3 regions of the Kosakonia sp. SMBL-WEM22 genome follow, and region 1 is predicted to be linked to each of the others. Evidence: predicted binding sites of a transcription regulator. Region 1 holds the regulator's gene; each other region holds the start of a gene.
The links. The regulator Fur, encoded in region 1, represses iron uptake genes when iron is present. The targets are predictions, from matches to a motif close to ATAATAATGAGAACNACTATCAA.
Positions count from the first base shown of each region.

Region 1 (8,184 bases):
AGCTCGTCATATTGAGGTGATCCCGGAGATCGACATGCCGGCGCATGCGCGCGCAGCGGTCATCTCAATGGAGGCGCGTTACCATCGCCTGATAAAAGAGGGCAAAGAGGAGCGTGAGGCGAGCCGCTACCGCCTGCTGGATCCGACTGATACCTCTGTTACCGCTGGCGTACAGTTCTATGACCGCACCGGCTACCTCAATCCGTGCCTGGACTCCTCGCGCAACTTTGTCGATAAGGTGATGGGCGAAATTCAGCAGATGCACCGGGAAGCAGGTCTGCCGTTGCACACATGGCACTTTGGTGGCGATGAGGCGAAAAATATCTATCTTGGCGCAGGCTATACGGATGTAAAAGATCCGCAGCCGGGTAAAGGCATTATCGATCAGAGCAAGCAGGATAAGCCGTGGGCCAAGTCCGGGGCCTGCCAGGCGATGATCAAAGCCGGGAAAGTGAGCGATGTTGAACACCTCTCCAGCTACTTTGGCGCAGAGGTGAGCAAGCTGGTTAAGGCGCACGGCATTGATGTGATGCAGGCCTGGCAGGATGGGCTGAAAGATGCCAAAGACGCCTCGGGGTTTGCCACCAAAAACGTCAATGTTAACTTCTGGGATGCGCTTTACTGGGGCGGTTTCGACTCCGTTAACGACTGGGCGAATAAGGGTTTCCGCGTGGTAGTTTCCAATCCGGACTATCTCTATCTCGACTTCCCGAGCGAAGTTCACCCGGCGGAAAGCGGCTACTACTGGGGAACGCGTTTTAGCGACGAGCGCAAGATCTTCAGCTTTGCGCCGGACAACATGCCGCAGAATGCAGAAACGTCGGTCGATCGTGATGGCAACACTTTCAGCGCCAAATCAGACAAGCCGTGGCCGGGTGCCTACGGGCTTTCCGCCGAGCTGTGGAGCGAAGTGGTGCGCACGGATGAGCAGATGGAGTATATGATCTATCCCCGTCTGGTTGCCGTTGCGGAGCGGGCATGGCATCGCGCAAGCTGGGAGCAGGATTATCAGGCCAGCCGCGAATATAAAGGCGGCGAGACGCAGTGGGTCGATCAGAAGGCGCTTATGGCTGACTGGCAGCGTTTTGCCAATCTGCTGGGACATCGCGAGCTGGCGAAGCTGGATAAAGCTGGCATCCAGTATCGTCTGCCGGTACCAGGGGCGCGAATTGTTGACGGTGTGCTGGAGGTGAACACCCGCTTCCCGGGGCTGGTGGTAGAGTACTCCCTCGATCGCGGCAAAACATGGCAGCGCTACGAAACAGCTTCCCGTCCACAGCTTAAAGGAGAAATTCAGGTGCGTACCGCAAGCCCGGATGGCAAGCGCGTCAGCCGTGTCGATATGCTGAAAGGCTGATTGCTTTTCTGCCCGAGCGGTGCAGCCATTTGATGCGCCGCTCATCCTGCAGGCATAAAAAAAGCCAACCTGGCGGTTGGCTTTTAACGTTAGAAGAGCTTATTTAGCGTCGTGCGCATGTTCATCTTCACGGCAGTCGCCTTCAGCGCAGTGACCGTAAAGATAGAGGCTGTGGTTCGTCAGGCGAATACCGTGTTGAGCGGCAATTTCGCGCTGGCGTAATTCGATGGAATCATCACTGAATTCGATAACTTTACCGCAGTCGAGGCAGATAAGGTGATCGTGGTGATGCTGCTGCGTCAGTTCGAAAACAGACTTGCCGCCTTCGAAATTGTGACGGGTGACGATCCCGGCGTCATCAAACTGGTTCAGCACACGGTATACCGTTGCCAGACCAATCTCTTCACCCATGTCGATCAGACGCTTATAAAGATCTTCCGCACTGACATGATGGTTATCCGGCTCCTGAAGCACTTCCAGAATCTTTAAACGTGGAAGCGTGACTTTCAGGCCGGCCTTCTTTAATGCGGTATTGTTGTCAGTCATGCGGAATCTGTCCTGTTGCTATACGATTCACTTCCTTCGCGGAAGTTATAAGGAATGCACCCGGGCGAATGCGTATCATTATAGAACTGCCATGTATAAATGAAAACTGCAAGCCCTCAAGTAAAGTAAGCTTTTAAAACGTGGTATCGCCGACAACTCCCGTCCAGGCGTACCGCGTTAAGCAGGGCTTATTGTACAGGGATGAGTAGGAAAGTTAAAAAAATGTAGCAATTATTTCGATTGCTTTTACCTATTGATACGGCGCAACCGGCAGATTGCGCCATAAAAATCAGGCATTCAGGATTTCATCCAGATGCAGCTCTTCAGAAACCTGCTTCACCCAGTTTTGCACGCGCTCGGCGGTCAGTTCCGGCTGGCGGTCTTCATCAATTGCCAGACCAACAAAATGATCGTCATCGGCCAGACCTTTTGAGGCTTCGAAATGGTAGCCGGCAGTTGGCCAGTGACCCACGATTGTTGCGCCGCGCGGTTCAATAATGTCGCGAATGGTGCCCAGCGCATCACAGAAGTACTCAGCGTAATCCTCCTGGTCGCCGCAGCCGAACAGCGCCACTAACTTACCATTAAAATCAATCTCTTCCAGCGTCGGGAAAAAGTCATCCCAGTCGCACTGCGCTTCACCGTAATACCAGGTCGGAATGCCGAGCAACAGGATGTCATACCCTTCGATATCTTCCTTACTGCTCTTGGCAATGTCATGAACATCGGCGACGTCTTTACCAAGCTGGCTCTGGATCATTTTGGCGATGTTTTCGGTGTTACCGGTGTCGCTGCCGAAGAAAATGCCTGTAATTGCCATGAGTAAAATAACCTCTTGAATCTTAATGAGTATAGGGGGAGCGCTAAGCCCACAGATAAGGGCAATCATAGCAGAACAGAGAAGAACGCGGAAACTGCTATTGCCGCGGACTGCACTGTATGCCACATGAAAAGGGGTATTTAATCAGGATTCAGAAGATTCGCTATCCGCGCAGAGCTTTAAGCTGCGTCAGCAGCATCTCTTCAATAAGTTCGCTGCGGCTGATCTCGCGCACATCGGCCAGTTCGTTCAGCGCTTCCACCGCATCCGCATTCAGTTTCAGTTCGACGCGCTTAAGCCCACGAACCTTATCGCGTTTGAGCTGGTTGCGTTTATTAATGCGCAACTGTTCATCGCGCGAGAGCGGGTTGGTCTTCGGCCGTCCCGGGCGACGCTCATTCGCGAAGAGATCTAGTGTCGTACGGTCCGTTTGTTCTTTAGCCATGATATGAATACTACGGGAAAACACGCAATCGGGCCGCTGCCCGGGCTGAATAGCGCGCCATCATACAACACCTGCACCAGCACGCCAACGACCGGGCGCGTTGAAACGACCGGTCGCCGCCTTTTTAAACAGTTAGGCTATTCGGCCAGATAGCGGCGGATAGCCCGCAGCACCGCGTCAGGTTTTTCTGCATGCACCCAATGCCCGGCACCGGCAATGACATACGCTCGCGCCTTTGGAAATTGCGCCAGCAGCGCATCGCGGTAAGTATCGGTTACGTAAGAGGAGTTGCCGCCGCAGACGAAGAGGGCGGGTTTATCCCACGCCGGAATGGTCTCCCAGCCAACGATATTGGCGTATTGATCCCACAGCACCGGCACGTTAAAGCGCCACTCGCCGTCAACGAAGGATTTCAATAAAAACTGAACCACGCCTTCTTCATCAAGCTGCTCGCGCATCAGCGCCGCCGCCTGCTGGCGCGACGAAACGTTCGCTTCGCTCACCGCATTGATGGCGGCAAAGATCTCATCGTGACGGCGCACCTTATAATCCACAGGCGCCATATCAATCGCCACCAGGCGATCGATGCGTTCCGGCGCCAGTGCCGTGAGCGCCATCACCGCTTTGCCGCCCATGGAGTGGCCGATAAAGGTCGCTTTTTCAATTTGATGGGCATCCAGCGTATCAAGCAGATCCTGCGCCATCGCCGGATAGGTCATCTCGGGCGAGCGGGGCGATGCGCCGTGGTTGCGCATATCCACCTGCAGCACATCGTGATCCTGCACGAGGTCACGGGCGAGCACGCCAAGGTTATCGAGGCTGCCGAAAAGGCCGTGAACCAGCACAATCGGAGAATTGTTGTGCGGATGTTGTGCAGTTTGCGCGCGCGTGTTCAATTTCATGGCAAAGTTCTTTTTTTCACTCCAACGGGTTAGGTTATTATGGTGAACATTCTGCCGCCCGGCTGCAAGGCTAAGCATTACTCTGAGTTTTGCCGCCATCCTGGGGTGTACCTATCCGCTGTTGGGATTTCACTTTATAATCCCAATACTTGTATTCAGATTTTATATAGCACTGGATTAAGATGAAAACGATTGAAGTTGATGATGAGCTCTACAGTTACATTGCCAGCCATACTAAGCACATTGGCGAGAGCGCATCCGAGATTTTACGGCGTATGCTGAAGTTCTCCGCCGCATCATCGTCTCCCTCTGCAGCGCCCGCCGCGCCGGTGAAAGAGACACGCGCCGCAAGCGTTGTCGAAGAGGTCAAACCGGCCAACACCACACGGGATAAGGTCCGCGCTGTTCGCGAGCTTCTGCTCTCCGACGAATACGCCGAGCAGAAAAAAGCGGTTAATCGCTTTCTGCTAATCCTGTCTACACTCTATTCACTCGATGAGAAAGGGTTTACGGAATCCACTGAATCTCTGCACGGTCGCACACGCGTATACTTTGCCGCTGATGAGCGCACCCTGCTGCAGAACGGCAACCAGACCAAGCCGAAGCAAGTGCCGAACACCCCTTACTGGGTCATCACTAACACGAATACGGGCCGTAAATGCAGCATGATCGAGCACATCATGCAATCAATGCAGTTCCCGGCGGAGCTGATTGAGAAAGTTTGCGGCACAATTTAATCCTTGCATTAAAAGGACGAAGCAATGGCAAACCATCCGCGCGCGGGCCAGCCTGCGCAACAGGGCGATTTGATTAACGTCGCGCAGCTGACTGCGCAGTACTACGTGTTGAAACCGGAAGTTGGCAATGCTGACCATGCGGTGAAATTTGGTACCTCAGGTCACCGTGGTAGCGCATGGCGCCACAGCTTTAACGAACCACATATTCTCGCTATCGCCCAAGCGATCGCCGAAGAGCGTGCGAAAAACGGCATCACCGGGCCGTGCTATGTTGGTAAAGACACCCATGCTCTCTCTGAGCCGGCGTTTATCTCCGTGCTGGAAGTGTTGGCTGCCAACGGCGTCGATATCATCGTGCAGGAAAATAACGGCTTTACGCCGACGCCTGCTATCTCCAACGCCATCCTTGTGCACAACAAAAATGGCGGCGCGCAGGCGGATGGCATCGTGATTACGCCGTCCCACAACCCGCCGGAAGATGGCGGCATCAAATACAACCCGCCAAACGGCGGCCCGGCAGACACCAACGTCACCAAAGTGGTGGAAGATCGCGCTAACGCGCTGCTGGCTGACGGTCTGAAAGGCGTAAAACGCATCTCTCTGGATGCGGCGATGGCTTCCGGTCACGTCACTGAAAAAGATCTGGTTCAGCCATTTATTGAAGGGCTGGCGGAGATCGTCGATATGGCGGCGATCCAGAAAGCGGGCCTGAAACTGGGCGTCGATCCGCTGGGCGGCTCTGGTATTGAGTACTGGAAACGTATCGCCGAGCACTACAAGCTCGATCTCACCATCGTTAATGATGAAGTCGACCAGACTTTCCGCTTTATGCATCTCGATAAAGATGGCGCGATCCGCATGGACTGCTCCTCCGAGTGTGCAATGGCTGGTCTGCTGGCGCTGCGCGATAAGTTTGACCTGGCGTTTGCCAACGACCCGGATTACGACCGCCACGGCATCGTCACGCCGGCTGGCCTGATGAACCCGAACCACTACCTGGCGGTCGCGATCAACTATCTGTTCCAGCATCGTCCGCAGTGGGGCAAAGATGTCGCAGTTGGTAAGACGCTGGTCTCCTCGGCGATGATCGACCGCGTGGTTAACGACCTTGGCCGTAAGCTGGTGGAAGTGCCGGTCGGCTTTAAGTGGTTTGTGGATGGCCTGCACGACGGCAGCTTCGGCTTCGGCGGTGAAGAGAGCGCGGGCGCGTCCTTCCTGCGCTTCGACGGCACGCCGTGGTCCACGGATAAAGACGGCATCATCATGTGCCTGCTGGCGGCGGAGATCACGGCGGTAACCGGTAAAAACCCGCAGCAGCACTATGACGAACTGGCTGCCCGCTTTGGCGCGCCGAGCTACAACCGTCTGCAGGCTGCGGCCTCTTCTGCACAGAAAGCGGCGCTCTCTAAGCTCTCGCCTGAGATGGTGAGCGCCAGCACGCTGGCAGGGGATGCGATCACCGCTCGCCTGACTGCGGCACCGGGTAACGGCGCGTCGATTGGCGGCCTGAAAGTGATGACCGACAACGGCTGGTTTGCCGCGCGTCCGTCCGGTACCGAAGACGCTTACAAAATTTATTGCGAAAGCTTCCTCGGCGACGAACACCGTAAGCTGATTGAGAAAGAAGCGGTGGAAATTGTCAGCGAAGTGCTGAAAAACGCGTAAATCGCGGCACAGTAAAAAGGCTCCCTCGGGAGCCTTTTTTGTGTCGGATGGCGGCTGACGCCTTATCCGACCTACAACTGCATCAAACACTAAACACTAAACACTAAACACTAAACCCGTAGGTCGGATAAGCGTAGCGCCATCCGGCAATCAAACCGCGTAGGACACGTACCCGTAGGCCGGATAAGCGTAGCGCCATCCGGCAATCAAACCGCACAGGATACGTAACCCGTAGGCCGGATAAGCGTAGCGCCATCCGGCAATCAAACCGCACAGGACACGTAACCCGTAGGCCGGATAAGCGCAGCGCCATCCGGCAATCCAACGGCTACTCTCTCGCCTGCCTTACAACATAAACCGGTACCCAATCCCGGTCTCGGTCAACAGATGCCGCGGGCGCGCCGGATCGCTCTCCAGCTTCTGGCGCAAATGCCCCATATAAATCCGCAGATAGTGGCTATGCTCAACGGCATTCGGCCCCCACACCTGGCTTAACAACTGGCGCTGGGTCAGCACTTTGCCGTGGTTATTGAGCAGCACCGCCAGCAGGCGAAACTCAATCGGCGTCAGGTGGATCTCCTCAGCGCCGCGCTGAATGCGGCGGCTGGCGAGATCAACGCGGATATCGCCAAAGGTCATCACCGGTTCTCCCGGCGTGCTGGCGGCATGGCGGCGCAGCGCAACCCGCAGCCGCGCCTGCAACTCACCAATGCCGAAAGGTTTACTGAGATAATCATCCGCCCCGGCATCCAGCGCGGCGATCTTGTCGCTCTCTTCGATACGCGCCGACAGAACGATAATCGGCATCTGGCTCCACTGGCGCACATCGCGGATAAAATCGAGACCGTCGCCGTCCGGCAAACCGAGGTCGAGGATGGTCAGATCCGGCTTACGCGTTGCCGCTTCAATTAACCCGCGCTGCAGCGTCTCCGCTTCGTGTACGCGCAACCCCTCTGCTTCCAGCGCGGTGCGCAGAAAGCGGCGGATGGCCTGTTCATCTTCGACAATCAGAACGTTAATCACAGATCCTCGGGTAATTCATCCAGTTGCGGGGGCGTTTCCCGCGCGAGTGTAACATAAAAGCGCGCGCCTCCCTGCGGACGGTTTTGCGCGTCGATAGTGCCGCCATGCACCTCGACAATCGCCTGGCAAATCGCCAGCCCCAGGCCAACGCCGGGAATGGCTGACTCCTTGGTGCCGCGCGCAAATTTTTCAAAAATGGCGTGCTCCTGGCCCGGCGGGATCCCTGGCCCGTTATCCCACACCTCCAGCGTCCAGTCGCTCGGTGTGCTGTGCGATGCAATACCAATCTGCGCACCGGAGCCGGCATATTTCACCGCGTTCTCCAGCAGATTGATCAACACCCGCTCGAACAGCGGGCCATCAACATGCACCAGCATCAGCGGGTCGGGCAGCGACAGCGCAATGTGCCGCCCGCCCATCACTGGCTCAAGGGTGCGCAGCGCGCTGCCGACGACCTCTTCCAGCGTCAGCCACTCACGTTTTAAATTAAAGCCGCCAGACTGGATACGCGCCATATCGAGCAGATTATTCACCAGCCGGGTGGTGTTAAGCACATGCTGGCGGATCTCATTGGCCTGTGGGGCATGTTTCGACCCTTCGCTGGCAAGATCGAGCGTCAGGATCTCCGCCTGACCAAACAGTACCGTCAGCGGGGTGCGCAGATCGTGGGAGAGGGCGGCCAGCAGGGA
Region 1 covers NZ_CP051488.1:1,502,980-1,511,163, forward strand. The annotation lists gene HF650_RS07180 (beta-N-acetylhexosaminidase) at 1-1,357, shown strand, start outside; gene fur (ferric iron uptake transcriptional regulator) at 1,457-1,903, opposite strand; gene fldA (flavodoxin FldA) at 2,193-2,723, opposite strand; gene ybfE (LexA regulated protein) at 2,887-3,168, opposite strand; gene ybfF (esterase) at 3,306-4,070, opposite strand; gene seqA (replication initiation negative regulator SeqA) at 4,253-4,807, shown strand; gene pgm (phosphoglucomutase (alpha-D-glucose-1,6-bisphosphate-dependent)) at 4,832-6,472, shown strand; gene kdpE (two-component system response regulator KdpE) at 6,818-7,495, opposite strand; gene kdpD (two-component system sensor histidine kinase KdpD) at 7,492-8,184, opposite strand, start outside.

Region 2 (8,184 bases), 2.0 Mb from region 1:
TACCATATCCAGAATATTGTTAAGCCGGTCTCGAAAGCGGGTCACGCCACCAAAGTGATCTTCCTGACGGCGGATGCATTCGGCGTACTGCCGCCGGTATCGCGCCTGACCGCCAGCCAGACGCAGTATCACTTCCTCTCAGGCTTTACTGCTAAACTGGCCGGCACCGAGCGCGGTGTCACCGAGCCAACGCCGACCTTCTCCGCCTGCTTTGGCGCAGCGTTCCTGTCGCTGCACCCGACGCAGTATGCCGAAGTGCTGGTAAAACGCATGCAGGCATCCGGGGCGCAGGCTTACCTGGTCAATACCGGCTGGAACGGCACCGGCAAACGCATCTCCATCAAAGATACGCGCGCAATTATTGACGCCATTCTCAATGGTTCGCTGGACGATGCCGAAACCTTCACCCTGCCGATGTTTGACCTGGCGATCCCGACCTCGCTGCCAGGCGTTGAGAGCCGTATTCTCGATCCACGCGGAACTTACGCATCGCCGGAACAGTGGCAAGAGAAAGCCACGCAGCTGGCAAAACTCTTTATCGAGAACTTCGAGAAATATACCGATACGCCCGCGGGCGCTGCGCTGGTCAGCGCCGGGCCGAAACTGTAATCCGGTTACGCAAGAGAGACAAAACCCGCCGAACGGCGGGTTTTTTTATGATTTTTAATCGATTAGCGCAGCACCCACCACTCGCGTGAGCAGGCAGCTTTGCCTTCCGGACACGCTTTGCAACTGCCGCTCAGGCAACCACTCGCCTCCTCTTTTACACGCACTGCGCGCCCCATCGCCTCCAACCGCGCCAGCATGGCGTCGATCAGCGCTTTAGGCGTGTGCAGGGCGAGGCTGAGCTGGCTTGCCTCCATCCGCCCCTGCAACGCCAGCAGATCGCGTACTTCAATAAGCGATGCCATCACTTCGCTCCTTAATGACAATCGCTTGCCGGGCTGTCGCAGCAGCTGGCCACCGTTCTGCGCGTCGCCAGCAGATTGACGTTCACGCGGCTGCGCGCACGGCGCAACACACCAATTACCAGCACGTTAAACACCAGCACCGCCAGAATGCAGGTCAGGCTGTAGAGCGGATGCTGATGGAAGGTGACGGTTTGATAAAAGAGCGTGGAGAGCGAGTAGGCGATATTCAGCCCCCAGAGCACCGAGAAGCCCATCCAGCCGCGGCTCGCTTCGCGGGCAATCGCGCCCATTGCCGTGATGCACGGCACATAGAGCAGGACAAAAATCAGGTAGCTGTAGGCCGCAGCCGCACTGCCGAATTTCTGGCTCATCACTCCCATGGTGCCGGTCGCCATCTCGCCGTCCCCCTTGCTGGCTTCAATCGGGTTAGCGAGCACGCTCAGGCTGAAAGTCTCTTTGATGGAGTTGCCGGTCTCTTCCAGCGCGGCGATCAGCTCATCACTCAGGCTGAACGTCGCCGGATCAAATACCTCCTGCGCAATATTTTCCGCGGTGTAAAGCGTATTGAGCGTGCCGACAACCACCTCTTTTGCCATCGCACCAGTGACCAGCCCAACCGTCGCCTGCCAGTGATCGCCCTGCACGCCAATCGGCTCTAGCAGCGGGGTAAAGAGGCGGCTGATGGAGGCCAGCGCCGAGTCGTCGATGTTATGCACCGTGCGCCCATTTAGCGAGAAGCTGTTCATCGCGCTGAGGAAAATGCTGACGATGATAATCACTTTCCCGGCACGAATCACAAAGCCCTTCAGCCGCTGCCAGGTTTGCAGCAACAGGCTTTTCAGATGCGGAACATGGTAGACCGGCAGCTCCATCACAAACGGCGACGCTTCACCGCGCAGCAGCGTGTACTTCAGCATCAGCCCGGTGAGGATCGCCATCACCACGCCCAGCAGATAGAGCGAGAAGACCGCCACCGCCCCCTGCTGACCGAAGAAGGCAGCGGCAAAGACGGCAAAGATTGCCAGCCGCGCGCCACAGGACATAAACGGCGCCATCATGATGGTAATCAGCCGCTCGCGCGGCGCATCGAGCGTACGTGCGCCCATCACCGATGGCACATTGCAGCCGAAACCGACAATCAGCGGCACAAAGGATTTGCCTGGCAGACCGAGCGACTGCATCAGGCGGTCCATCACAAACGCGGCACGCGCCATATAACCGGAGTCCTCAAGAAAGGACATAAACAGGTACATCATCCCCAGTTGTGGCACCAGCGGCAGCACGGTGTTGACGCCACCGCCCAGCCCCTGCGCGAGAAAGACTGTCAGCCACTCCGGGAAGTGCAGCGTATAGCCGAGCCACTGAATGCCGTGGATAAAGATCGCCACGGACCCGGCATCAAAAATGGGTGAGAACGCCCCGCCAATATTGATGGCGAAGAGGAACATCAGGTACATGACAAACAGGAAGATCGGCAAGCCGAGAAAGCGGTTGAGAATGATGCGGTCAACAGCGGCGGTGAAACGGCTTGGCTCGGCGGTCAGCGTATTGCTGACGGTATCGCAAATCGCGGCGATGGCCTGGTAACGCGCATCGGCGATATGTAGCGCCGGATCGTCCATCTCCGCCTGCAAACGCGAAAGCGCGGCATTAAGCTGGCTGTCGGAAATATCGGCATTGGCGCGGCTATAGATATCCCCTTCCAGCATCTGCAACCCCATCCAGCGGCGCTGCTGCCAGGGAAGCGCGTCGCCCATCAGTCCGGCTAACGTATCCGCCTCGCGTGCCAGCGGCAGCGCGTAGTGCACCAGCTCGACATTGTCATTGGCACGGTGGCGATCGATGGCGAGTTTCAGCGCCTCGATCCCGCGTCCACGCGTGGAGACCAGCGGGATCACCGGGCAGCCAAGGCGGCTGGCCAGCGCATCGATATCAATGCGCAGTTTCTGCTTTTCGGCGATATCGAGCATGTTGAGGGCGATAATGCACGGCACGCCAAGCTCCAGCAGCTGTAACGTCAGGTAGAGGTTGCGCTCAAGGTTAGAGGCATCCACCACGTTTATCAGCAGATCGGCATCGCCATTCAGAATGTAGTGGCAGGCAATCTGCTCATCGAGAGAGGTCTGCGCGGAGATGGTGGTTAGCGAGTAAGTGCCGGGCAGATCAACCAGCGTGACCTGGTGGTCGGTAGTGGTAAAGAGCCCCTCTTTGCGTTCAACGGTGACCCCGGCCCAGTTCCCGACCCGTTGGCGCGCACCGGTTAACTGATTGAATAACGTTGTCTTGCCTGAATTGGGGTTGCCAATTAAGCCAATGGTCATTTTTTTCATTTTATTTCGCACCCCGCGAAAACGTTGCGATTAACGTGAAACCACTTCTAATTTGAGAAAGGCGAGATCTTTTTTTCTTAACACTAAATTAACGCGGCGCGTTTCGATATGCACCGGATCGCCCAACGGGGCAACGCGAACAACATTAAAAGAGGAGCCGGGCAACATGCCGAGGGATAAAAGTTTTTGCCGCCATGCCGGGCTTATTTCTGGCGAGAAACCGAGAATTTTCCACGCGCTATCAGGAGAGAATTGCATAGAACCTACTTATCTTTTCTGCGAATCAATATCACTCATGCGTCTGTGAGAGGCAGAGTTGGCCATCAAAGAGAGGAGGAGTGAATCATTGGGTGCGATGATAATGAGAATGGTTTCTATCAGCAATCCAAAGCGTGCGCTTCCGGCGGGGATAATTAAAAAGTTACGCTATTTTTGATGTAGCGCAATATTTGATACTTAAGAAGTTTCAGGAACAAATAGCGACCGCATCATCAGAATAATAAGAGGTGGTTTATATTTATTAGCATGCTTGAATAGCACATCGAAATATAATAAAAGACATCAATATTAGCTGAACCACTAATTTTGCACGGAATAGCTTCAATTTACTGGCTATTTTATTCAGCCAAAAATAAAACCCTAAGCGCAACGGGAAAATAACGGGCGGGAGAAAAAAGCCCTCTTCAGGAGAAGAGGGCTTTTCCATTAGCGTTTCTTACCCATCGCTGCTGCCAGCGCATCCATCATTGCGCTGTTGCCGGCAGGTTGCGTGTCGCGGCCGCGCGCCGCTTTTGCCGGACGGGCAGCGTTGCGGTTGCCGTTATCACGCTCACTGCCGTTACCACCGCGTCGCGGCGCGCTTTCGCCCGGCTGCTCATTAAGACGCATCGTCAGGGCGATACGTTTGCGCGGTAGATCCACTTCCAGCACTTTTACCTTCACGATGTCGCCCGCTTTCACTACCGTATGCGGATCTTCGACGAACTTATCCGCCAGCGAAGAGATATGCACCAGACCATCCTGATGGACGCCGATGTCTACAAACGCGCCGAAGTTGGTGACGTTTGTCACCGCACCTTCCAGCACCATGCCCGGCTGAAGATCGTTGAGGGTTTCAACGCCTTCAGCAAAGGTCGCGGTTTTGAACTCCGGACGCGGATCGCGGCCCGGTTTTTCCAGCTCTTTGATGATGTCGGTCACCGTCGGCACGCCGAACTGCTCATCAGTAAACTCTGACGCCTTCAGCTTGCGCAGCTCGGTGCTGTTGCCCATCAGATCGCGCAGAGACTGCTCCGTCGCCGCCAGAATGCGCTCCACCACCGGGTAGGTTTCCGGGTGAACGGTAGAGGCATCAAGCGGGTTATCGCCGTGGTTGATACGCAAAAAGCCCGCGCACTGCTCAAAGGCTTTCGGCCCGAGGCGGCTCACTTTTAACAGCTGCTGGCGGTTCTGGAACTGACCGTTTTCATCGCGCCAGGCGACAATGTTCTGCGCCATCATGCGGGTTAACCCGGCCACGCGCGTCAGCAGCGGCACTGAGGCGGTATTGAGGTCAACGCCGACGGCGTTCACGCAATCTTCCACCACCGCATCAAGTTTTCGCGCCAGCTGGCTCTGGCTGACGTCATGCTGATACTGGCCGACGCCGATAGATTTCGGGTCGATCTTCACCAGCTCAGCCAGCGGGTCCTGTAAACGACGGGCAATGGACACCGCGCCGCGCAGGGAGACGTCAAGATCCGGGAACTCCAGCGCCGCCAGCTCAGAGGCGGAATAGACCGACGCCCCCGCTTCGCTGACAATCACCTTTTGCGCCGTCACTTTCGGGAACTGCTTCTGCACATCGAGGAAGAAGCGTTCGGTTTCGCGCGAGGCGGTACCGTTCCCAATCGCCACCAGCTCAACGTTATGCTTCTCGCACAGCGCCGCCACGGCTACCGCCGCTTTTGCCGCCTGCCCGGTGTGTGGGTAGATGGTATCGGTGGCGACAAGTTTGCCGGTGGCATCGACTACCGCCACTTTCACGCCGGTACGTAAACCAGGATCGAGACCCATGGTAGCGCGCAGACCGGCCGGTGCCGCCATCAGCAGATCGTGCAGGTTGCGGGCGAAGACGTTGATCGCCTCATCTTCTGCACGCTCGCGCACCGTGCCCATCAGCTCGGTTTCCAGATGCATCAGCACTTTGATGCGCCAGGTCCAGCTCACCACGCCTTTACGCCAGCTGTCTGCCGGGGCGTTATTCAGGCGCAGACCGAGGTGGTCGATAATAATCTGTTCACCGTGGCTCTCTTTTGGTGGCTCATCGAACTGCGGGTCGGCGTTCAGCGAAAGTTGCAGAATGCCTTCGTTACGCCCACGGAACATTGCCAGCGCACGGTGTGACGGAACAGTGGAGAGGGGTTCATGATGAGCGAAGTAGTCGCGGAACTTGGCGCCCTCCTCCTCTTTCCCGGCCACAACCGTTGAGACGAGATGGGCGTTTTTCCACAAGTAGTTACGCACTTTCGCCAGCAGCGCGGCATCTTCCGCGAAGCGCTCCATCAGGATGTAACGCGCGCCGTCGAGAGCCGCTTTGCTATCGGCAACGCCTTTGTCGGCGTCCACAAAGGTGGCAGCCAGCGCTTCGGGATCCTGCGACGGATCGTTCCATAGCGAATCGGCCAGCGGTTCGAGGCCCGCTTCAATGGCGATCTGGCCGCGCGTACGGCGTTTCGGTTTATAGGGAAGGTAGAGATCTTCGAGTTCAGTTTTGCTCAGGGTGCCGTTGATCGCCTGCGCCAGTTCATCGCTCAATTTGCCCTGCTCGCCAATCGATTTCAGGATCGCCTGGCGACGCTCTTCCAGCTCGCGCAGGTAGCCGAGGCGGGTTTCCAGCTGACGCAGCTGTGTGTCGTCCAGACCGCCAGTCACCTCTTTTCGGTAACGCGCAATAAACGGGACCGTGTTGCCTTCATCAAGCAGGCGAACGGCGGATTCCACCTGCTCGTTTCGTGCCTTAAGTTCACCCGCAATAATGCGGCAGAGCGAATCATTCATCATGTCTTTCATCATCTTCTGAACAAAAAATCAGGGGACAGTTATACGGACTGACACAGCAAAATGCCAGCCGTCAGCGGGCGCTCTCAGACTCATCCGGGCACTTATTTTACGTAGACAATCTCGTTGACGTACCAGGTCGCTTCGCCGCCCGGCGTCTGCACCACCGCCACATCGCCGACCTCTTTTTTCAGCAGCGCACGAGCCATCGGTGAATCGATGGAGATGTAATCTTTGCGGCCGAAAATTTCGTCGTAGCCGACAATGCGAAAACGCAGGGTGTCGCCATCGTCGTTTTCAATCTCTACCCAGGCACCAAAAAAGACCTTTCCCTCCTGCTGCGGCGAATAGTCGACGATTTTTAAATTTTCGAGGCATTTAGTCAGGTAGCGCACGCGACGATCGATTTCGCGCAGGCGCTTTTTGTTGTATTGATAATCAGCGTTTTCACTGCGATCGCCAAGGCTTGCCGCCCAGGTGACCTTTTTTGTCACTTCCGGGCGCTCCTGACGCCAGAGAAAATCGAGTTCCTGCTTCAGTTTGTCGTAACCTTCACGGGTAATCAGGGGCGTTTTCATTGATGGGCCTTATTAATGTCTTCGCTGCACTTTACAAACGGAACGCGGTAACGTGCGGATTAATCATGCTTTATGTGATGCATTATGCATATAAGCTGCTGTTAAATATGCTTTGTAACAATTTCGACTAGAATGTATACCAGATTTCGCTGGTCGTTAACGCGCACTTTTTTAGAATACGGAAACATTATTGTCGGAACCTTTGGGAGTAAAAACAATGCAAGAGAATTATAAGATTCTGGTCGTGGATGACGATATGCGTCTGCGCGCATTGCTCGAGCGTTACCTTACTGAGCAGGGCTTCCAGGTTCGTAGCGTGGCTAACGCGGAACAAATGGATCGTTTGTTAACCCGCGAATCCTTTCATCTGATGGTGCTGGACCTGATGCTGCCGGGCGAAGATGGTCTCTCTATCTGCCGCCGCTTACGCAGCCAGAGCAACCCAATGCCAATTATCATGGTGACGGCAAAAGGCGAAGAGGTTGACCGTATCGTCGGGCTGGAGATTGGTGCCGACGACTATATTCCCAAACCCTTCAACCCGCGTGAGCTGCTGGCGCGTATCCGCGCCGTGCTGCGGCGCCAGGCCAATGAGCTGCCGGGCGCACCCTCCCAGGAAGAGGCAGTTATTGCCTTTGGTAAGTTCAAACTGAATCTCGGCACCCGCGAAATGTTCCGCGAAGATGAGCCGATGCCGTTAACCAGCGGTGAGTTCGCGGTGCTGAAAGCGCTGGTCAGCCACCCACGCGAGCCGCTGTCGCGCGATAAGCTGATGAACCTGGCGCGCGGTCGCGAATACTCGGCAATGGAGCGCTCCATTGACGTACAGATCTCCCGCCTGCGCCGCATGGTGGAAGAGGATCCGGCGCATCCGCGTTATATTCAGACCGTCTGGGGCCTGGGCTACGTATTTGTACCGGACGGCGCTAAATGATGCGAGTGCGTTTCTCGCCGCGAAGTTCCTTTGCCCGCACGCTGCTGCTCATCGTCACTTTGCTGTTCGTCAGCCTGGTGACGACGTACCTGGTGGTACTGAATTTCGCCATTTTGCCAAGCCTTCAGCAGTTCAATAAAGTCCTCGCCTACGAAGTACGTATGCTGATGACCGATAAACTGCAACTGGAGGATGGCACGCAGCTGGTGGTGCCCCCGGCATTTCGCCGCGAGATCTATCGCGAATTAGGCATTTCTCTCTACTCCAACGAGGCGGCAGAAGATGCCGGCCTGCGTTGGGCGCAGCACTACGAGTTCCTGAGCCAGCAGATGGCGCAGCAGCTCGGCGGCCCGACTGAAGTCCGCGTTGAGGTGAACAAAAGCTCGCCGGTG
Region 2 covers NZ_CP051488.1:4,569,246-4,577,429, forward strand. The annotation lists gene pckA (phosphoenolpyruvate carboxykinase (ATP)) at 1-609, shown strand, start outside; gene feoC ([Fe-S]-dependent transcriptional repressor FeoC) at 672-911, opposite strand; gene feoB (Fe(2+) transporter permease subunit FeoB) at 923-3,241, opposite strand; gene feoA (ferrous iron transporter A) at 3,272-3,499, opposite strand; gene HF650_RS22055 (Tex family protein) at 3,947-6,283, opposite strand; gene greB (transcription elongation factor GreB) at 6,385-6,858, opposite strand; gene ompR (two-component system response regulator OmpR) at 7,076-7,792, shown strand; gene envZ (two-component system sensor histidine kinase EnvZ) at 7,789-8,184, shown strand, end outside.
Region 2: feoA (ferrous iron transporter A) is a predicted target of Fur. The motif match lies at 3,597-3,619, and genes of this name have one in related genera.

Region 3 (8,184 bases), 2.0 Mb from region 1:
CAGGGATCGCTGTATATTTCTTGACACCTTTTAAGCACAGCCATAAAATTCTGCGTCCTCATATTATATGAGGCCGTTTTATTACGTGTTTACGAAGCAAAAGCTAAAACCAGGAGCTATTTAATGGCAACAGTTAACCAGCTGGTACGCAAACCACGCGCCCGCAAAGTTGCGAAAAGCAACGTGCCGGCGCTGGAAGCATGCCCGCAAAAACGTGGCGTATGTACTCGTGTATATACCACCACCCCTAAAAAACCGAACTCCGCACTGCGTAAAGTTTGCCGTGTTCGTTTAACCAACGGTTTCGAAGTGACTTCCTACATCGGTGGTGAAGGTCACAACCTGCAGGAGCACTCCGTGATCCTGATCCGTGGCGGTCGTGTTAAAGACCTTCCGGGTGTTCGTTACCATACCGTTCGTGGCGCGCTTGACTGCTCTGGTGTTAAAGACCGTAAGCAATCTCGCTCCAAGTATGGCGTGAAACGTCCTAAGGCTTAATGGTTCTCCGTTAAGTAAGGCCAAACTGTTTTAACTTAATGTCACACTAAACTCTTAGAGTTTTGGACAATCCTGAATTAACAACGGAGTATTTCCATGCCACGTCGTCGTGTTATTGGTCAGCGTAAAATTCTGCCGGATCCTAAGTTCGGATCAGAACTGCTGGCTAAATTTGTAAATATCCTGATGGTAGACGGTAAAAAATCTACTGCAGAAGCAATCGTATACAGCGCGCTGGAGACCCTGGCTCAGCGCTCTGGTAAAAATGAACTGGAAGCTTTCGAAGTAGCTCTCGAAAACGTGCGCCCGACTGTCGAAGTTAAGTCTCGCCGCGTTGGTGGTTCTACTTATCAGGTTCCGGTTGAAGTTCGTCCGGTTCGTCGTAATGCCCTGGCAATGCGTTGGATCGTTGAAGCTGCTCGTAAACGCGGTGATAAATCCATGGCTCTGCGCCTGGCGAACGAACTTTCCGATGCTGCAGACAACAAAGGTACTGCAGTTAAGAAACGTGAAGACGTTCACCGTATGGCCGAAGCCAACAAGGCGTTCGCACACTACCGTTGGTAATCCCTTCGGAGTTCTAGTCAACTGGCGGGCGCTTCAAGTAAGTCGCCCGCCGTTTGGCAACTTAATTCTGAACGCCTAAAAGACACAAACGAGGAATCAAATGGCTCGTACAACACCCATCGCACGCTACCGCAACATTGGTATCAGTGCGCACATCGACGCCGGTAAAACCACCACTACCGAACGTATTCTGTTCTACACCGGTGTAAACCACAAAATCGGTGAAGTTCACGACGGCGCCGCAACCATGGACTGGATGGAGCAGGAGCAGGAGCGTGGTATCACCATCACCTCCGCAGCGACTACTGCATTCTGGTCTGGTATGGCGAAGCAGTATGAACCGCATCGCGTAAACATCATCGACACCCCGGGGCACGTTGACTTCACCATCGAAGTAGAACGTTCCATGCGTGTACTGGATGGTGCGGTAATGGTTTACTGTGCCGTTGGTGGTGTTCAGCCACAGTCTGAAACCGTATGGCGTCAGGCTAACAAATATAAAGTTCCGCGCATCGCGTTCGTTAACAAAATGGACCGCATGGGCGCTAACTTCCTGAAAGTTGTTGATCAGATCAAAACCCGTCTCGGCGCGAACCCAGTTCCGCTGCAGCTGGCAATTGGTGCTGAAGAAGGTTTCACCGGTGTTATCGACCTGGTGAAAATGAAAGCGATCAACTGGAACGATGCTGACCAGGGCGTTACCTTCGTTTACGAAGATATCCCGGCTGAGATGCAGGACCTGGCTGACGAATGGCACCAGAACCTGATCGAATCTGCGGCAGAAGCTTCAGAAGAGCTGATGGAAAAATACCTGGGTGGCGAAGAACTGACTGAAGAAGAGATCAAAACTGCTCTTCGTCAGCGCGTTCTGAACAACGAAATCATCCTGGTAACCTGTGGTTCTGCGTTCAAGAACAAAGGCGTTCAGGCGATGCTGGATGCGGTAATTGATTACCTGCCGTCCCCGACTGACGTTCCTGCGATCAACGGTATGCTGGACGATGGTAAAGATACGCCGGCTGAGCGTCATGCTAGCGACGAAGAGCCGTTTGCTGCGCTGGCGTTCAAAATCGCAACTGACCCGTTCGTGGGTAACCTGACCTTCTTCCGTGTTTACTCCGGTGTGGTTAACTCTGGTGATACCGTACTGAACTCCGTGAAATCTGCACGTGAGCGTTTCGGTCGTATCGTTCAGATGCACGCTAACAAACGTGAAGAGATCAAAGAAGTTCGCGCGGGCGATATCGCTGCAGCGATCGGTCTGAAAGACGTGATCACCGGTGACACCCTGTGTGACCCGGATCACCCGATCATTCTGGAGCGTATGGAATTCCCGGAGCCGGTAATCTCCATCGCTGTAGAACCGAAAACCAAAGCTGACCAGGAAAAAATGGGTCTGGCTCTGGGCCGTCTGGCTAAAGAAGACCCGTCTTTCCGCGTATGGACTGACGAAGAATCTAACCAGACCATTATCGCTGGTATGGGCGAACTGCACCTCGACATCATCGTTGACCGTATGAAGCGTGAGTTCAACGTTGAAGCTAACGTGGGTAAACCTCAGGTTGCTTACCGCGAAGCGATTCGCGCGAAAGTTACCGATATCGAAGGTAAACACGCTAAGCAGTCTGGTGGTCGCGGTCAGTACGGTCATGTTGTTATCGACATGTACCCGCTGGAGCCGGGCTCTAACCCGAAAGGTTACGAGTTCATCAACGACATCAAAGGTGGTGTAATTCCTGGCGAATACATCCCGGCCGTTGATAAAGGCATCCAGGAGCAGCTGAAGTCTGGTCCGCTAGCTGGTTACCCGGTAGTTGATCTGGGCGTACGTCTGCACTTCGGTTCTTACCACGACGTTGACTCCTCTGAACTGGCGTTTAAACTTGCTGCGTCTATTGCCTTTAAAGATGGCTTTAAGAAAGCGAAACCAGTTCTGCTTGAGCCGATCATGAAGGTTGAAGTAGAGACTCCGGAAGAGAACACCGGTGACGTTATCGGTGACTTGAGCCGTCGTCGCGGCATGCTGCGCGGTCAGGAATCTGAAGTTACTGGCGTTAAGATCCACGCTGAAGTTCCGCTGTCTGAAATGTTCGGATATGCAACTCAGCTGCGTTCTCTGACCAAAGGTCGTGCATCGTACACCATGGAATTCCTGAAGTATGATGATGCGCCGAACAACGTTGCTCAGGCCGTAATTGAAGCCCGTGGTAAATAAGCCGCAGGGTTAAAACCAAAGTCCCGTGCTCTCTCCATTGAGGGAGAGCACTATAGTAAGGAATAAAGCCGTGTCTAAAGAAAAATTTGAACGTACAAAACCGCACGTCAACGTCGGCACAATCGGCCACGTTGACCATGGTAAAACTACTCTGACCGCTGCAATCACCACCGTACTGGCTAAGACCTACGGCGGTGCTGCTCGCGCATTCGACCAGATCGATAACGCGCCGGAAGAAAAAGCTCGTGGTATCACCATCAACACCTCTCACGTTGAATATGACACCCCGACTCGCCACTACGCGCACGTAGACTGCCCGGGCCACGCCGACTATGTTAAAAACATGATCACCGGTGCTGCGCAGATGGACGGCGCGATCCTGGTTGTTGCTGCGACTGACGGCCCGATGCCGCAGACCCGTGAGCACATCCTGCTGGGTCGTCAGGTAGGCGTTCCGTTCATCATCGTGTTCCTGAACAAATGTGACATGGTTGATGACGAAGAGCTGCTGGAACTGGTTGAGATGGAAGTGCGTGAGCTGCTGTCTCAGTACGACTTCCCGGGCGACGACACTCCGATCGTTCGTGGTTCTGCACTGAAAGCGCTGGAAGGCGAAGCTCAGTGGGAAGAGAAAATCATCGAGCTGGCTGGCTACCTGGATTCCTACATCCCGGAACCAGAGCGCGCGATTGACAAGCCGTTCCTGCTGCCGATCGAAGACGTATTCTCCATCTCCGGTCGTGGTACCGTTGTTACCGGTCGTGTAGAGCGCGGTATCATCAAAGTTGGTGAAGAAGTTGAAATCGTTGGTATCAAAGACACCGCGAAATCTACCTGTACCGGCGTTGAAATGTTCCGCAAACTGCTGGACGAAGGCCGTGCTGGTGAGAACGTTGGTGTTCTGCTGCGTGGTATCAAACGTGAAGAAATCGAACGTGGTCAGGTACTGGCTAAGCCGGGTTCCATCAAGCCGCACACCAAATTCGAATCTGAAGTGTACATCCTGTCCAAAGACGAAGGCGGCCGTCACACTCCGTTCTTCAAAGGCTACCGTCCGCAGTTCTACTTCCGTACAACTGACGTGACTGGCACCATCGAACTGCCGGAAGGCGTTGAGATGGTAATGCCGGGCGACAACATCAAAATGGTTGTTACCCTGATTCACCCGATCGCGATGGACGATGGTCTGCGTTTCGCAATCCGTGAAGGCGGCCGTACCGTTGGCGCGGGCGTTGTAGCAAAAGTTCTGGGCTAATTCATTAGCTTTGAATTTAAAAGGGCACTTCGGTGCCCTTTTTGTTGCCTGCTCTTTGACCACTTCTCACTTACAGCTATTAACACTTCGCTGCTAAATCCCTTACGCTTCCTCTGTTGTAATCATAACCATTCTCATTTACACTTTGCGCATTAAGTGAACGGGAGTCATCCATGTACGTTTGTTTGTGTAACGGTGTAAGTGATAAAAAAATTCGCCAGGCTGTGCGCCAGTTTCACCCTCAATCATTTCAGCAGCTCCGCAAGTTTATTCCGGTAGGTAATCAGTGTGGTAAATGCATCCGCGCCGCTCGCGACATCATGCAGGATGAGTTGACCCAGATGCCGGAATACAAAGAGATTGCCTGAGGCTCTATCTTTTTTTTGACATCCCTGTAGCCCCATCTACGCTTCAATGAGTGGAAGCGGAGGGACTACATAATGAAAGGTGATGTTAAAATCATAAATTATCTCAATAAATTATTGGGAAATGAGCTTGTCGCAATCAACCAATACTTTCTCCATGCGAGGATGTTCAAAAACTGGGGGCTGACCCGCCTCAATGACGTCGAATACCATGAATCCATTGATGAAATGAAACACGCCGATTTGTATATCGAGCGTATTCTGTTTCTTGAAGGGATCCCGAACTTGCAGGATCTTGGCAAACTCGGCATTGGTGAAGACGTTGAAGAGATGCTGCAATCAGACCTGCGTCTGGAGCTGGAAGGCGCTAGAGATCTGCGTGAAGCGATCGCCTATGCTGACAGCATCCATGACTATGTCAGCCGCGATATGATGATCAAAATTCTTGCTGACGAAGAGCACCACATTGACTGGCTGGAAACCGAACTGGATCTGATCGCTAAACTGGGTATGCAGAATTACCTTCAGTCTCAGATCAAAGTCGAAGATTAAAACCGTATTAGCGTGGGGTAACCCACCACGAAACCCGCTGCTGCGAGGAAAGGTCCAAACGGCAGCGGGTTTTTTATTACCTGCAGTTTACCCTGCCGGCAAAGCGTGAAAGCCACAGCGCAGCAGGCAAACAGCGCGGCATAAAACACCAGAGCAGGAAGAGAAGCCCAGCCATGCCACGCGCCGAGCGCTGCAAGATATTTCACATCGCCATATCCTAATCCTTCATGGCCACGCAACAATCGATATCCCCAGTAAACCGCAGCAAAACTTGTATACCCGGCAATTGCGCCGAACACCGCATCGTTCAGGAAATCAGTGCGCGACAGGCAATGCCAGAGTAGGCCCGCCCAGAGAAGAGGGCAGGTATAGTAATCTGGTAGTAGTCTTGATCGCACATCACACCTGACGAGCTGAAGGTTTAGTGCAATATAAATAATAAGAAAAAACATGGCGTCCCTGCCTGCAGCGTTACCAACCCGCTGATAAGCGTGCGTTATAGAGATGAACAATGAAAGGGGAGGGTGAGAGAAGTGCGCGCTGCTTTCCAGAGATTCTATGAGTGATGTAAAGGACGACAAATCCTTTGCGAGCCAACATGCTCCGCTGTTTAATTTCTAATCTGCACTTGCGCTGGCGCCAGATTTACGTATAATGCGCGGGCTTGTCGTAATTGACGGCTGGTTCGATCTGAACCATAGCGACGATTTTTGCCGCTAACAATGCTCCCAATCGGGGGGCTACGTAAGAACGATTACACTCCCCCATCAATCGTAATGGGTGTGAGGAGTAATTATTTTCGTCTATAAATAATTGGAGCTCTGGTCTCATGCAGAACCAAAGAATCCGTATCCGCTTGAAAGCGTTTGATCATCGTCTGATCGATCAATCAACCGCCGAAATCGTCGAAACTGCGAAGCGCACTGGTGCGCAAGTTCGTGGTCCGATCCCGCTGCCGACCCGCAAAGAGCGCTTTACCGTACTGATCTCTCCGCACGTCAACAAAGATGCGCGCGATCAGTACGAAATCCGCACTCATAAGCGTCTGGTTGACATCGTTGAGCCAACCGAGAAAACCGTTGATGCTCTGATGCGTCTGGATCTGGCTGCCGGTGTAGACGTGCAGATCAGCCTGGGTTGATCAGGTCATCGAGCGATTGAGAGGTTGAAACAATGATTGGTTTAGTCGGTAAAAAAGTGGGCATGACCCGCATCTTCACTGAAGATGGCGTTTCTATCCCAGTAACCGTAATCGAAGTTGAAGCAAACCGCGTTACTCAGGTTAAAGATCTGGCTAACGACGGCTACCGCGCTATCCAGGTTACCACCGGTGCTAAAAAAGCTAACCGCGTAACCAAGCCGGAAGCGGGTCACTTCGCTAAAGCTGGCGTAGAAGCTGGCCGTGGTCTGTGGGAATTCCGTCTGGCTGACGGTGAAGAGTTCTCCGTAGGTCAGGATATTAGCGTTGAGCTGTTTGCTGAAGTTAAAAAAGTTGACGTAACTGGCACCTCTAAAGGTAAAGGTTTCGCAGGTACCGTTAAGCGCTGGAACTTCCGTACCCAGGACGCTACTCACGGTAACTCCCTGTCCCACCGCGTTCCGGGTTCTATCGGTCAGAACCAGACTCCGGGCAAAGTGTTCAAGGGCAAGAAAATGGCAGGTCAGCTGGGTAATGAGCGTGTAACCGTTCAGAGCCTGGACGTAGTACGTGTTGACGCTGAGCGCAACCTGCTGCTGGTTAAAGGTGCTGTCCCGGGTGCAACCGGTAGCGACCTGATCGTTAAACCAGCTGTGAAGGCGTGAGGAGATAGCAATGGAATTAGTATTGAAAGACGCGCAGAGCGCGCTGACTGTTTCCGAAACTACCTTCGGTCGTGACTTCAACGAAGCGCTGGTACACCAGGTTGTTGTTGCTTATGCAGCTGGTGCTCGTCAGGGTACTCGTGCTCAGAAGACCCGTGCTGAAGTAACTGGTTCCGGTAAAAAACCGTGGCGCCAGAAAGGCACCGGCCGTGCGCGTTCAGGTTCTGTTAAGAGCCCGATCTGGCGTTCTGGTGGCGTGACCTTCGCTGCACGTCCGCAGGACCACAGTCAAAAAGTTAACAAAAAGATGTACCGCGGCGCGCTGAAAAGCATTCTGTCCGAACTGGTACGTCAGGATCGTCTGATCGTTGTCGAGCAGTTCTCTCTGGAAGCGCCGAAAACTAAGCTGCTTGCTCAGAAACTGAAAGACATGGCTCTGGAAGATGTGCTGATCATCACCGGTGAGCTGGACGAGAACCTGTTCCTGGCCGCACGTAACCTGCACAAGGTTGACGTACGCGATGCGACTGGTATCGACCCGGTTAGCCTGATCGCCTTCGACAAAGTCGTAATGACTGCTGATGCTGTTAAGCAAGTTGAGGAGATGCTGGCATGATTCGTGAAGAACGTCTGCTGAAGGTGCTGCGCGCACCGCACGTTTCTGAAAAAGCGTCTACTGCGATGGAAAAAACCAACACCATCGTTCTCAAAGTTGCAAAAGACGCGACCAAAGCAGAGATCAAAGCTGCTGTGCAGAAACTGTTTGAAGTCGAAGTCGAAGTCGTTAACACCCTGGTAGTTAAAGGGAAAGTTAAACGTCACGGACAGCGTATCGGTCGTCGTAGCGACTGGAAAAAAGCTTACGTCACCCTTAAAGAAGGCCAGAATCTGGACTTCGTTGGCGGCGCTGAGTAAGTCGGAGGAGTAAT
Region 3 covers NZ_CP051488.1:4,514,303-4,522,486, reverse strand. The annotation lists gene rpsL (30S ribosomal protein S12) at 124-498, shown strand; gene rpsG (30S ribosomal protein S7) at 595-1,065, shown strand; gene fusA (elongation factor G) at 1,166-3,280, shown strand; gene tuf (elongation factor Tu) at 3,351-4,535, shown strand; gene bfd (bacterioferritin-associated ferredoxin) at 4,709-4,903, shown strand; gene bfr (bacterioferritin) at 4,976-5,452, shown strand; gene HF650_RS21765 (A24 family peptidase) at 5,449-5,904, opposite strand; gene rpsJ (30S ribosomal protein S10) at 6,282-6,593, shown strand; gene rplC (50S ribosomal protein L3) at 6,626-7,255, shown strand; gene rplD (50S ribosomal protein L4) at 7,266-7,871, shown strand; gene rplW (50S ribosomal protein L23) at 7,868-8,170, shown strand.
Region 3: bfd (bacterioferritin-associated ferredoxin) is a predicted target of Fur. The motif match lies at 4,651-4,673, and genes of this name have one in related genera.